One region of the Fusobacterium sp. SYSU M8D902 genome, then DNA from elsewhere that is predicted to be linked to it. Evidence: riboswitches for the same ligand, from Rfam matches in the RefSeq annotation. Region 1 holds a riboswitch; the other holds the start of a gene.
What was found. A riboswitch is a leader RNA that binds a small molecule or an ion and turns the genes downstream of it on or off. The one in region 1 is predicted to bind FMN.
Positions count from the first base shown of each region.

Region 2: another riboswitch for FMN. It lies ahead of ABNK64_RS07430 (FGGY-family carbohydrate kinase); the one in region 1 lies ahead of ribH (6,7-dimethyl-8-ribityllumazine synthase).

Region 1 is NZ_JBEFNA010000001.1:218,845-226,605, forward strand. It holds gene ABNK64_RS01015 (DNA polymerase III subunit alpha) at 1-894, opposite strand, end outside; gene ABNK64_RS01020 (septal ring lytic transglycosylase RlpA family protein) at 997-1,413, opposite strand; gene ABNK64_RS01025 (hypothetical protein) at 1,441-2,328, opposite strand; gene ABNK64_RS01030 (bifunctional 3,4-dihydroxy-2-butanone-4-phosphate synthase/GTP cyclohydrolase II) at 2,457-3,653, opposite strand; gene ABNK64_RS01035 (riboflavin synthase) at 3,668-4,318, opposite strand; gene ribD (bifunctional diaminohydroxyphosphoribosylaminopyrimidine deaminase/5-amino-6-(5-phosphoribosylamino)uracil reductase RibD) at 4,334-5,410, opposite strand; gene ribH (6,7-dimethyl-8-ribityllumazine synthase) at 5,413-5,874, opposite strand; FMN riboswitch at 5,963-6,088, opposite strand; gene ABNK64_RS01050 (PhzF family phenazine biosynthesis protein) at 6,286-7,167, opposite strand; gene ABNK64_RS01055 (hypothetical protein) at 7,232-7,645, opposite strand; gene ABNK64_RS01060 (hypothetical protein) at 7,659-7,761, opposite strand, start outside.
Region 2 is NZ_JBEFNA010000018.1:18,053-25,813, forward strand. It holds gene ABNK64_RS07420 (L-lactate permease) at 1-1,255, opposite strand, end outside; gene ABNK64_RS07425 (FadR/GntR family transcriptional regulator) at 1,676-2,353, opposite strand; FMN riboswitch at 2,569-2,694, shown strand; gene ABNK64_RS07430 (FGGY-family carbohydrate kinase) at 2,795-4,333, shown strand; M-box (ykoK) riboswitch at 4,379-4,540, shown strand; gene mgtA (magnesium-translocating P-type ATPase) at 4,768-7,491, shown strand; gene ABNK64_RS07440 (WYL domain-containing protein) at 7,561-7,761, shown strand, end outside.

The DNA.
Region 1 (7,761 bases):
TAGAAACTCCTCTATTGACTTTACACAACTTGGAATCTTATACTCTGGAAACTTAAAGTGTCCAAACTCTATATCCACATTACATCTTTCTGCAATAGTTATTGTATTATCAATTGCCTCTAAATACTTATCTCCTAATTGAGATAATATCTGCTCCCTGCTCTTTAAAAATAACTCCTCTGTTTCTATTCTCATTCTATTCTGATCACTGACTTTAGCACCAGTCTGTACACAGATAAGAATATCTTGTAATGTGTGTTCTCCTTCATTTACATAGTGAGTATCATTTGTTGCCACCAGTTCTAAAGAACTACTCTTAGCTAGATCATAGAGCTTTTCATTTAATTCAAACTGCTCCTTTATCCCATTTGCTTGTACTTCTATATAAAAATTCTCCCTACCAAAAATATCTATGTACTCAGCAATAGCCTTTGAAATATTTTCAGCTGGCTCCATATCTAAAATCCTTCTTGAAATCTCTCCCTGCATACATGCAGATAGAGCTATAATTCCCTCACTATGCTCCTTTAGAAATCTCTTGTCCACTCTAGGTTTGTAATAAAATCCATCAATAAAACTCGCTGAACTAATCTTTAAAAGATTTTTGTATCCAATATTATTTTTTGCTAGTAAGATAAGATGAAAATTACGTCCCTCTCTATCTTCCATATTATTTTCACTTACATATGCCTCTAATCCTATAATTGGCTTTATCCCTTTTTTTCTAGCTTTCTTATAAAACTCCAAGGCTCCAAATAGATTCCCGTGATCTGTTATAGCAATAGCTTGCATATTTAGCTCTTTTGCTCTATCTAAATAATCATCTATCTTCCCTACTCCATCAAGGAGGCTATACTCAGTATGAAGATGTAAATGTACAAAGTTTTTTATCATAATTTTACCCTCCTTTTTTATACAATTATACCACATTATAAGCTTTACAGAGAAAATTTTTATTTTAATTCCAATATAAAAAAGGAGCTTGCGCTCCCTTTTTTATATACCTTCTGTATATCTCTTATAATCTTCTGATGTAAAATGTGGCTTACCATGTTTGTATTTAAAGGTATGTTTCTTACTCAAAACCTCTATCTCTACATCTAATAAGCCGTGTCCAGATGAAGCTATTTGAAGAAATGCTGATTTGCTCAAATCTATCTTTCTTCCATATTTAGCAAAACCACCTCTATCTGTCACAACAACTACAACTGATTTTTTATTTTTTTTATTCGTAACTTTTAATACAGTTCCAAACGGATGCTCATTTGATGCACAAGTCAATTGATTAGAATCATAAACATACCCACTGGCTGTCAAGCTTCCTTCAAATCCCTTTCCATACCAACTAGCTATTTCCGCCGAACTACAAGCTGTCAATATTAACATTGTCAATACTATTAAACCTTTTCTCACATTCCCCCCTTATTCAAAACACTATATTTAATTAGTTTTATCTACCTGTTTTTGAAGTTTATCAAAAACTTTTTCTGCTTTTTCTTCAAGTTTTTTTATCTCTTTTCTATCTTTTGCTGTTATATTTTTATTTAATTTTTCTGCTATTATCTCATTTTCTAATTCAATGGAATAATCTACAAGTTTATTTATACTGTCATCACTATATTTCTCTATCTCTCCATCTAATTCTGTTAAAGCTTTATCTATTTCATTTAAATAACTTCTATCTTCTAAATTAAGCTCCAACATAATATCATCAGAAAGATATTTTACTCTTCCACTAGGGTAATACTCTAAAGTATACATCCCATCTTTATTCTCTAATATCTCTTTTTCATTAAATCTTTTAACTGGTTCTGAACTATTATTTTCATACCCATATTTTATTGCCAAATTATATAATTCTAAGGCTATATTTAAATCTTCTTGTGGTATCAACTTATTTGCTTTCTCGTTATAAGTAAATATCTGATTTGTATTAACCTTTATATAGTCCCCGTCTTTCTCTGTCTCTATTTTTACTTTAATTTCACCATTTGAAACAACGATTACCTTTCCTTGTTTTGTTTCTCCCTCTACTTTCCAACTAGCCTCTTTTATGTCTTGAGGAACAACAACACTTCCTTGATTTAATAAAAACAAAACCTCATCTTTACTAGCAAATTTCAATAAAAATAGTATCTCTTTACTCATTAAAATACTATCATTTAATTTATACATCTCCCCAGCTTTAATATTATCCTTAACATACTCTTCAACTGATGATCCATCTGAAAATGCCATCTCTTTCACTGAATTAATATAATCCTCATCACTGGAACAACCTGTTAAAAATAACAATAAACTTATAAAAATAGCTATAACTTTTTTCATAATATCGCCCCCTCTTTATAGAGATATTAACTCATAAAAACTATATTGTCAATAAAAGAAAAAGGAAAAAAATTGCTTATAGTAATTCTTTTCCTTTTATATTTTAATTATTTTACAGTTTTAACTTATTAGATTTTTGTTAATATATGTCTCATCTTCTCTTTTTTAGTTTTCATATACTTTTCATTAGTCTCATTAAATCCTGTTTCAATAGCTTCTCTTCCAGTTACCTTCATTCCATAATCTTCTAAAGCCTCTATTTTTGCTGGATTATTTGTTAAAACTCTCACTGATTTCACTCCTAATGCTTTTAACATTTGAACAGCTACAGCATAATCTCTCATATCTGGAGCAAAACCTAAAGCCACATTAGCTTCAACAGTATCTGCACCTTGATCTTGAAGGGTATAAGCTTTTAATTTATTCAATAAACCTATTCCTCTTCCTTCCTGTCTCAAATAAAGTACTACTCCCTCTTCCTCTTCATTTACTCTTTTCATTGCTCTTTTCAGCTGTGAACCACAATCACATCTTAGAGATCCTAATATATCTCCAGTAAAACATTCAGAGTGTAGTCTTACTAAAACATCCTCTTTTCCTGCAACATCTCCTTTTACTAAGGCAATATGCTCTTTTTGATCTAGTTCATTATCAAATCCAACTATTTCAAACTCTCCCGAACCTGTAGGCATCTTTGCTCTCACACTAACTTTTACAAGTTGCTCATTCATCTTTATATATTTTTGTAGATCTTCAATTGAGATCATCTTCATATCCAACTCTTTAGCTAATTCTTGTAAATCATCAAATCTAGCCATTGTTCCATCTTCTTTCATTATTTCACAGCAAAGTCCTAATTGCTTTAATCCAGCTAATCTCATAAGATCAACAGTTGCTTCTGTATGACCATTTCTTACTATTACTCCACCTTTTCTAGCTACTAATGGAAACATATGTCCTGGTCTTCTAAATTCATAAGGCTTTACATTTTCATCTAGAGCTTTTAAAACTGTTGTTGAACGCTCGTAAGCTGATATTCCTGTAGTTGTGCTTACGTGATCTATTGAAACAGTAAAAGCTGTACAATGGTTATCTGTATTTTCATAGCACATTGGAGGAAGAGCCAATTTTTTTGCATACTCCTCTGTCATTGGCATACATATCAAGCCTTTTCCTACAGTTGCCATAAGATTTATATTCTCAGGAGTAGCAAACTCTCCTGCACATACAAAATCTCCCTCATTCTCTCTATTCTCATCATCTACTACTATTATTATCTTTCCTGCTCTTAAATCCTCAAGAGCCTCTTCTATTCTATTTAACATCTAAATTCACTCCTCTAAAACCCATTCTTCAAAAGGAACTCCATTGTTATTCCTCTTGAATTGTCCTTTGTATCATCTTGAAACTTCATCAGTCTCTCTATATATTTTCCAATTAAATCAGTTTCTATATTAATATAGTCTCCTACTTTTTTTCTTCCCAAAGTTATCATCTCTTGAGTATGAGGTATAAGTGAGACTCCGAAGCTATTTTCTCCCAATCTCATTACAGTTAGACTTGCTCCGTCCAGAGTAACTCTTCCCTTTTCAACCACATACTTCATATATTTTCTTTCCATCTCTATTTCATAAATTTTGGCTATTCCTTCAGGAGTTATAGAGACTATTCTACCTTCACAATCTACATCTCCTGTTACTAAATGCCCACCTAGTGGAGTAGAAAGTGTTATTGATTTTTCTAAATTTACTTTATCTCCAGCCTTCAATCTCTTTAAATTAGTTCTTTTTACTGTCTCATACATACAATCTGCAGTAAAATAGTTACTTCCTAACTCTGTGGCTGTAAGACAAGTTCCATTAGTAGCTATACTATCTCCTAATTTAGCTCCTTCTAAAACTTTTTTACACTTTATTTTTAATTTTATAGATTTTTCTCCATTCTCTACACTAAGAACTTCTCCCATCTCTTCTACTAAACCTGTAAAAATAGAAATTCCTCCTTCCTATCTGTAAAACTCCATTGAAACATTATTTCCATATGTATTAATCTTTACATTTTTCAATTGAAAACCATCTTCTATATTTTCTACTGAAAATCCTTTTATAAATGGAATTGAATTTTCATCTCCCAATATTTTTGGAGCTATAAAAATCTCTCCTCCATCAATCTCATTCTCTCTAAAGGCTTGAGATATTAAGTAACTTCCTCCCTCTAATAGAACACCATCTATTCCTAGGTTCCCTACTCTTCTCAAAATACTATCCAACTTAAAAGTTTTTCCATCTAAAAACTCTACTCTTACACCTTTAGCTATTAACTTTTCTATTTTTATATCCTCTTCCTTGTCAATTGAAGTTATTACTATACTCTTTTCTCCTTCAAAATTAACAATTTTACTCTCTAATGGTATTCTTAACTCTGGATCAACTACTATTTTATATGGATTTCTTCCATTTTCTATCCTTGCTGTAAGACTAGGATCATCTTTTAGAACTGTGTTTATCCCTACCATTATTCCCATATATTTATTTCTTAAGTATTGAACCTTCTCTCTAGCCAACTCATTTGTAATCCATTTTGAATTTCCAACACTTGTAGCTATCTTTCCATCTAAAGTTATTCCACACTTTAAAAATAGAAAGGCTTTTTTCTCCTCTATATATTTCAAAAAAACTCTATTTAATTCTTTAGCTTCTTTTTCCAATACTCCTACAATTACCTCTATCCCAGCATCTTGGAGCATCTTTATTCCTCTTCCTGAAACTAGGGGATTGGGATCAAGAGATGCAACTATACATCTTTTGATTCCCATCTCTATTATTTTTTTAGCACATGGTGGGGTTTTTCCGTAGTGTGAACAAGGTTCAAGAGTTACATATATATCAGCACCTCTAGCTTCATCTCCAGCTTCATTTAAGGCATATACCTCTGCATGATAATCACCATACCTCTTATGATAACCCTCTCCTACTATCTTCCCATCTTTTACAACTACAGCTCCAACCAAGGGATTTGGATTAACAGCTCCTTCTCCGAGAGCAGCTAATTCTAATGCTCTCTCCATGTACTTTTTCTCCATAATTACATCCCCTTTAGTAAGTTTATCATTTCTAAAGCTGTAACTGCTGCATCAAAACCTTTATTTCCAGCCTTAGTTCCAGCTCTCTCTATAGCTTCCTCTATACTATTTGTTGTTAATACACCAAATATAACTGGAATATTACTATTTAAACTTACTGTTGCTACTCCCTTCGATACTTCTGCACATACATAATCAAAATGTGGTGTTGATCCTTTTATAACAGCTCCTAGTGTTATAATAGCATCGTATTTACCTGATTCTGCCATTCTCTTTGCTACAAGTGGAATTTCAAAAGCTCCTGGTACCCAAGCTAACTCGATACTATCAGCCTCTACCTCGTGTCTTAATAGTGCATCCTCTGCTCCACCAATAAGTTTAGAAGTTATAAACTCATTAAATCTTGCTGCAACTATTCCTACTCTTAATCCTCTTCCTGTAAAATTTCCTTGTAATACTTTCATTTCTTCCTCCTTGATTTCTCAGGACAAATAAAAAGCCCAGATTTTTTCTGGGCAATATAAAAAAAGTATAAGATTCCTGCATAGTTATCTTTTTCTTCTTCCATCCAGACTGTACTGTCGGTTTTGGAATTTCACCAAATCAGAGTAAAAAACTCTCGTGGACTATCACCACCGGTCGGGAATTGTTCACACTCACCCTGCCCTGAAGATATACATATTATTTTTATCTTTATAACTCAAGTATAAACTCATTCTTTAGTTTTGTCAATAGTTATTTTCTGTAAATTCACTTTAAAGTGTTCCATTATCTTATTTAATCTAAACCGTATTCTAAATCACTTATTATATCCTGTACACTTTCTATTCCAATAGATAACTTCACTAAATACATCCCCAAATTTTTTAGTAAATTTAAATATCTATCTTTCCTTCTATAAATTTAATAGCCTTTCCACCAATTAAAACCTCTACTCTTCCATTCTCCAATATCAATTGTCCCAATATTTTACTTTTTCTACCCATAGTCTCCCCTTGTACTATCTCTACCTTCTCCTCAAGCTCTATTTTTTTATTGAGATATAGATAGTAGATTAAAGCTCCATTAGAAGTCCCTGTTGCAGCTTCTTCTGGAATATCAACTACAGGAGCCATATTTCTTGCATAGACCTCTTTATCTTTCAATACAAACAGATGAAATGAGATTATCTCCAACTCTTTACTAATCTCCTTTATCATCTCCATATTGGGATTTATCCTATTTAAAATCTCTCTATCCCTTATCTCTATCATCAAATCCCAGATTCCTGTATATGCTTTTACTATCTCTAATTCTTTTCCAAACTCTCCAACTGTTATTCCCAAAGCTTTAGCAATTCTTCCTCTCCAATACTCTAAGTTCTCTACAAATTCTATCTTTGGAGAAGCTTGATACATCATTATTTCTAAATTATCTCCAATACTATTAATAACAATTGGAAGTTGCCCTAAATTAGTCTGAACCTTTAAGATATTTTTTCCCTCTTTAAGTTTTAAAATACCTCTCTCTATCAAAGCTGTTACATATGCTATTGTGGCATGACCACACAGATCTACCTCCTCTTTTGGAGTAAAAAATCTAACTTTTAAAACTTCTGCATCTGTATCAATAAATACAGTTTCAGGATAATTAAACTCCCTTGCTATCTTCTGCATCTCTTCTACACTCAAGTCCGCTGTTCCCAAGACAACTCCTGCTGGATTTCCTTTAAACATCTCATCAGTAAAAGCATCATACACTAAAATAGTTCTTTCCATATTTATCTCCCCCTAATTAAATATTCAAAAATAGGAGTCTTTTTATCGACTCCTCTCTTTAAAACTATCTGTTTTGTGCTGCATTTGCATTTAATCTTTTTATAGCTATATCTCTAGCCTTTATATACTGCTCTTGAGTTATATATTTTTGCATCTCAATCTGACTTCTTATACGATCTTTTAATATACTTGCTTCAATAGCTCCTATTCTATCAAATAGCTCATCTATTTTTTCTAGATTTGTTTCTGATCCTTCAAGTACAAACTTATTGACCTCTAATTCTAATTGCTTCTTTTCCAATATAAGCATCTTATAGTTTATACTAACTTTATTTACCATAGCCTTAGCTTGTTTTATATTTTCGGGAGCTACACCCACCTTTAAAAAATCATCATCTGTCACTATTCCAAGTCCTTCTGAAGCTAGAAGCAAAGATGAACAGATTAACATTGTAAAAAAACTAAGTATCTTCCTCATCAGTTTTCCCCCATTAAATTTGTGTATCCAATCCAAATAATTCATCTGTATTTATCTCTATTTTTTTATCATCAAATAGATCATTATTGAAAAAATGCTCCATTGTTATGTCTGAT
Region 2 (7,761 bases), on a different contig from region 1:
CTGATCCTAAAAATGGAGCTACAAACGGATAAAAACTTCCTGTTATATTGACAATAAAATCAGCTATTACTTGAATCATTCCACAATATCCCATAACTTTTGCAGTTGCTATAACAGACATAATTGTAATTACAGTTTTTGACATCTGCTTAATAGTTTTAAACAAAATTGCTATTATATCTTTTACTGGACATTTCTGAACTAAACCACCTATAAAGGCAGCTACTATAATCTGCACACCAGGAGTAGAGAGCCAAGCAAATGTATATGGTGCTGCACCTTTTCCACTATAAATAATTATACTACTTTTTACTGCTGCTAGTGGCTTATGTATTATTGGTACAAGTGAAGAGGTGAATACTAAAAATAAAAGTACAAATATAAATGGACTCCAAGCTATAAATGCTTGTTTCAAATTTACACTTGAAATAACCTTTTCAGTTTTTATATTAAAATCAGGATTATTAATTTTAAACATCTTAGTTAATATTATAATCACAGCCATACAAACTACAGATCCTAAAATAGAAGGTAATTCTGAACTAATAAACTTAGCTGTTATATATTGTGCTACTGTAAAAGATAAACCTGACATCAAAGTTATCAACCATATTCCTTTAAATGCCTCTAATCCCTTCTTACCTTTACTAAGTCCTGTCATATAAACTACCATAAATGGAACAAGAACTGACATTATAGATGTCTGAATAATAGTATGTAGAGCTATTTCTCCTGAATTCAATCCTGCTATACTAGCAGCTGTAATTTCTGGAACACCAATAGATCCAAAAGCGACTGGTGTTGTATTAGCAACCAAACATACCATAGCTGCAAATAGTGGATCAAAACCAAGTCCCATCAATATACCTGCTGGAATAGCAACTGCAGTACCAAAACCTGCCATACCTTCCATAAAAGCTCCGAACCCCCAAGCTATAATCAAAACTAAAATACGTTTGTCTGTAGATACTGATGCTAACATATTCTTTATTACCTCTATATTTTTAGTATATACAACTAAATTATAGGTAAACACAGCAGCAATAATTACAAGACAGATAGGCCATATAGCCATAACAAAACCTTCAATAGTTCCTGTTACAACATCCATACCACCCTGTTTCCAAATAAAAAGAGCTTCTAAAATTGTAATTAACAGAGCGAGAGGACAAGCTTTATGACCTGGTAATTTAAGTACCATCAATGCTACAACTAGAAAAATAATAGGCAATATAGCCAATAAGAACATAAACATATTGTTACCCCCCTTTATATATTTCAATCACATTAAATTGGTCCTACCAAAATTTATATCAAAAATTTAAAGGTAAAATAATTTACCTTTACTAAATATAACTGAAAAAATAAAAAGTCACTAACTATATCTTTAAACAACTACTGATACTTCTTTTAATCCATAAATTGGTAGTACCAATTTATGGATTAAAATTAAAAGTCAACCATTTCAAATTGACTTTTAACTTCCTAACAATTTTATTATATACCTTATTCTACTATATGTCTAGTTATTTTTAATTTGCTATGTTTTTTATGAGGACTTATTTCCATAAAACGGTGCATTTAAACAGATTAAAGAACTGAAAGTATACATCTTTAAGTTTATTTATATCTATAAATAATCCATAATAAAAATTTAATTTTTTTACTACATCCATTAATTATCTTGGTATTTCATTATATATTCAAAATGGTGATTTAATCCTTCTATACTCTTTTTCAAATTCCCTTCTATTACCCCTTCAACTATCATCCTATGTGCTCCACTTAAGGCTTTATCTCCCTTCATTCCTAAAATAATTTTTTCACGAAGACGTGGAATATAAAGATTCATAATCTTAGTTAAAGCTTGATAACTAGTTTTCATATAATCATTATTCGTTAATTCAACTAAAAGATAGTGAATTTTTTTATCATATATAACTGCCTCTTTTTCACACTCTGACTCCTCTAATTTATTCAAATAATAGATAAGTTCCTCCTTACTCTTTGTGGAAAGCTTTCCTGTAATAAGATTTACAGCTTCCCATTCAATAGCATATCTAAACTCTGTTATTTTTTTATCATCCATACCTTTTAGTATAAACATATAAGACATCACATCTGCTATAGTTTCTTCAAATTCTGCTGATATGAAATTTCCAGCACCATGTTGACTTTTTACAACACCTATATTTTCTAAAATTCGCAATCCTTCTCTTATTGAATTTCTACTTATGTCCAGACTTTTTGCAAGTTCTCTCTCTGGGGGAAGTCTATCCCCTAATTTCAACTCTCCATTTGAAATCTTTTCACCTATATAATCACTAACTTTTAAATAAGATTTTTTTTGCATTTATACCCCTTTATTTTATAAATTTAATAACAAATTAAGTTTTAATACTTTCAAGTAAAAATACTATTATAAATAAATTTTACTATTTGATATAATTTTACAATATTTTTTTCAAATTTAAAAGAATATTTTGATATTGTCATATTTTAGTTTTTATTATTCTTTTTTCGTTGACTTATATTTAAAAAAATGCTAATATTTTTATAAATAATATATTTTATCTTCAGGGCAGGGTGAGTAAAATCAATTCCCGACCGGTGGTGATAGTCCACGAGAATTTTTAATTCTGATTTGGTGAAATTCCAAAACCGACAGTATAGTCTGGATGGAAGAAGAGAGGATATTCTATTCTTTTTAATTATGCCCAGATTTTATCTGGGTTTTTATATTCCTTTCACACATTCCATATAAAATATATTTATATTTTATGGAGGTTTTTTTATGAATAAGTATTATATTGGATTTGATGCTGGAACTCAAAGTGTAAAAGTTGCTATCTACTCTTTAAATATGGAGTGTATATCTGAATGCTCCTATCCTACAACAATTCATTCTCCTCAAGCTGGATGGGTAGAAATGGATATTGAAGAGTATTTTGAACTTACTTTGAAGGGTATAAAAGAGTGTGTTAAAGATTTTAAAAATAAAGGATTAGATTGTAAAAATATACGTGGAATTTTTGGTGATGGAATCATCTGTGGAATTGCAGGAATTGGAAAAAATGGAAAACCTATTACTCCATACATCAACTATCTTGACTCTCGTTGTCAGTCTGATGTAGAAGAACTATCTCATAAGAATTTAGATATTTGGGCAAAGGAAACAGGAAATTCACAACCAAATTGTATGTTTCCAGCTATGATAGCTAGGTGGCTTATAAAAAATACACACTTCTCACAAGATGGAGCTAAATTTATGCATAATGCACCATACATACTTATGAATTTGGCTGGACTTTCTATTGAAAATGCTTTTATTGACTGGGGAACTATGTCAGGTTGGGGATTAGGATATGATATCTATAAAAAAACTTGGTCTGATGCTCAACTAAAAATCTTAGAGATCAACAATAAATATCTACCTAAAATTGTTAAACCTTGGGATATCATTGGATATCTTTCTGAAAAATCAGCTCAAATAACCGGACTTCCTACAGGTATTCCTGTCTGTGCTGGAGCTGGAGATACTATGCAATCTATGCTTGGTTGTGGTCTTTTAGAATCAAATATGGCTGCTGATGTAGCTGGAACTTGTGCAATGTTTTGTGTGTCTACTAATGGAATAAATGAAGAGTTGAGCCGTCCCGAAACTGGTTTAATTTTTAATAGTGGTAGTCTTGAAAATACATATTTTTATTGGGGATTTATAAGAACTGGTGGACTTGCTCTCAGATGGTTTAAAGATAATATTTGTAATGAGATAGATAACAATTCATATTTTGATACTCTATCTAAAAGAGCAGAAAAAATTCCTGTTGGCTCTAAAGGAGTTTTATTTCTTCCATATTTAACTAAGGGAGTTGGAGAGCTTTCTCAAGCTAGTGGAGCTTTTTTAAATCTTGGACTAGATAGTGATCAAGCTATCTTATGGCGTTCTGTTTTAGAGGCTATTGGCTATGACTATATTGGAATAACTGATATCTATAAAAAAGGTGGGGCAAATATAAGTGAGATCACTATTACTGAGGGTGGAAGTAAAAGTAGATTATGGAATCAAATAAAAGCTGATATGTTAAATACAAAAACAAAAACATTAAAAAAAGCTGGTGGGGCTATAATGATGAATATTCTTACAGTTGCCTATGCTCTTGGAGATATCTCTGACTTAAAGCAAGAGATCTCTAAATTTTTAGAGATAGATCAAGAATTCTTACCAAATGAAAAAAATTCTCAATATTATAGAGAGGTATTCAACCTTAGAAAAAAACTTTTAAATGAAGATATGTCAAATGTTTTTAAAACATTGAATATGATAAAATAATTTTTCTTGACTTTTTTATATTTTTGTATTATACTGAAGAAAATTTAATAGTTCCGGTAGGTAAGGCTACTACAGGGATATGGGTTACTGCCGCAAAATAGTGGAGACACTATGCGTTGGTTTGAACAGGCAACATCGAAAACAAGGTGTTATCTAATGTAACTTCACCGCCCTGCAGAGTTGAAGCTCAAACGGTGGCAAGATTTTATTTAAATTTTGTATTTATTTGGATTTAATCCATACCATCGTTTTATTGGTATGGATTTTTTATTTTCTTGATTTTTTAGGAGGTGCAAAATGGACGTAGAAAATGGCAGTAGTATATATTTAAACTTCATATATGATTCAGACATTTACTATGTCTGTTTTTAAGTTCGCACTATTTTAAATATATACTACCTTGTATTTTTATTTTAATCTAAATGGAGGTAGTTATGAAAAAAAATATTAAAACAAATTTCAATTTAAAAAATGAAGAGAGTAAAAAAATAAGAGAGTTTTCTCAAATGAGAGTAGAGGAGAATTTAAAACTTCTCAATACATCTTTTGAAGGACTAAAAAAAGAGAATATAGAAAGTATGCAGGAACTATTTGGAAAAAATATAATTACTCATGGTAAGAAAAAATCTCTTACTTCAAAGATAGTTGAGGCGTTTATCAATCCATTTACTGCTGTACTTTTCTGTTTAGCCATAGTATCTTTCTTTACTGATATGTTTATTCCTTGGTACTATAATGATATGGACGAATTCTCTCCTATCACTGTGATTATAATTACTACTATGGTTACCATATCTGGAATATTACGTTTTATTCAAGAGGAAAAGAGTAATAATGCTGCTGAAAGCTTAGCTTCAATGATTACTACTACAACCTCTGTTAAAAGATTTGAACAAACTAGAGAAGAGTTACCTCTTGAAGAGGTAGTTGTTGGTGATATAGTCTATTTAGCTGCTGGAGATATTATTCCTGCTGATATTCGTATAATTGAATGTAAGGATTTTTTTATCAGCCAAGCTTCATTAACTGGAGAAAGTGAACCTGTTGAAAAAACTATTATCTCAACTAAAAATGATAACTTAGCTATTACAGAATTAAATAATATAGTTTTTATGGGAAGTAATGTTGTTAGCGGTTCTGGAATTGGAGTTGTTATAGCTACTGGTGATTCTACTCTATTTGGTTCTATTTCAAAATCAATTACTACTAGTGTTGCTGTAGAATCTGCTTTTGAAAAGGGTATAAACTCTGTTTCTTGGTTACTTATTCGTTTTATGTTAGTAATGGTTCCAATTGTTTTTTTTATCAATGGATTTACAAAGGGAAATTGGATACAAGCACTTCTTTTTGCTATTTCAATTGCTGTTGGTCTGACTCCAGAGATGCTTCCTATGATTGTCACTACTTGTTTAGCCAAAGGGGCTGTATCTATGGCTAAGAAAAAAACAATTGTAAAAAATTTAAATTCTATTCAAAATTTTGGATCTATGGATATATTGTGTACAGATAAAACTGGTACCATCACTTTGGATAAGGTTGTTTTAGAGTACCATATGGATATACATGGTAAAGAGGATAATCGTATATTACACTATGCTTTTTTAAATAGCTGGTTCCAAACTGGATTAAAAAATCTTTTGGATCTTTCCATCATTGAGAAAACAGAGGAAGAAGGAGAAAAGGATGACTCTTTAAAAAATTTGAATAAGATATATACAAAAATTGATGAGATTCCCTTTGATTTTTCAAGACGTCGTATGACTGTTGTGGTAAAAGATCAATTAGATAAAAGATTGATGATAACTAAAGGTGCTGTTGAAGAGATGTTATCAATCTGCAAATATATTGAATATAATAATGAGATAGTCTTACTTACAGATGAAATAAAAAAAGAGATCTTAGAAAGAATAGATTCTTTTAATGAAGATGGACTTCGTGTAATCGCTCTTGCCTATAAGGAAAATCCCTCTTCTATAGAAACTTTTGGTGTTAGCGATGAAAAAGATATGATCCTTATGGGATACTTGGCTTTTCTTGATCCACCTAAACCAACTACTGCTAAAGCCATTGCCACTCTTAAAGAGTATGGTGTAAGAACAAAAGTCTTAACTGGTGATAATGATAAAGTTACCAAAAGTATTTGTAAAAAAGTAGGACTTAATAATAGTACAATTCTTTTGGGTAGTGATATTGATAGATTAAATGATATTGAACTTGCACAACTTGTTGAAACTACTGATATTTTTGCAAAACTTTCTCCATTACAAAAAACTAGAATTGTAGAGATTTTAAAGAAAAATAACCATACTGTAGGATTTTTAGGTGATGGTATCAACGACGCCTCTGCTATGAAAACAGCTGATATTGGTATCTCTGTAGATACTGCTGTTGATATAGCCAAAGAATCTGCCGATATCATTCTTTTAGAAAAGGATCTAATGGTATTAGAAAAAGGAATTATTGAAGGACGTAAAACATATGCCAATATGATAAAATATATTAAAATGACTGCATCATCTAATTTTGGAAATATGTTTTCTGTTCTTATTGCTAGTGCCTTTCTTCCATTTTTACCTATGATGAGCATACACCTTATTTTACTTAACTTAATTTATGATCTTTCTTGTACAGCTATCCCTTGGGATAATGTGGATACTGAATTTTTAAAAATTCCAAGAAAGTGGGAATCTTCATCAATAGGTAAATTTATGATTTGGATTGGTCCTGTTAGCTCTATCTTTGACATTACAACATATATTTTAATGTATTTTATTATCTGTCCTCTTGTTGTTTCAAATGGTACACTTTATAACTCTATCCCTTTAAACAACGAGATTTTAAGAGAAAGCTATGAAGCTGTATTTCAAACTGGTTGGTTTATCGAATCTATGTGGACACAGACATTAGTTATTCATATGATCAGAACACCTAAAATATCATTTGTTCAGAGTATTGCTTCACTTCCTGTGATGATTTTAACTGTAATTGGAATCCTTTGTGTTTCAATTATCCCCTACACAAAACTTGGTAACTATCTTGGTTTAACTCCACTACCATTTATATTCTGGATTGGATTAATATTAACAGCTATACTATATATGTTAGTTATTACTTTTGTAAAGAGAAAATACACTACAAAATATGGAGAATTACTCTAGATGTGTATGCTAAAATATGTTACAATATAGAGGAGGTTTACTCCTCTATTTTTTTGAAAGGATTTGATTATGGAAAAAAAAATTCGTGTCACTATCAATAAAAGTGCTTTTGATATAATAGAATCTGATGTACAAAGTTTTAAAATCACAAAAAATTATCTTATAAACTATATTTTTGATATACTAAAAGAGGAAAAAATAGAAACTTTTCATCAAGATGAGGAAAAAAAAGAGATTATTCAATTTAATCTCAATAAAAAAAATAAAAAT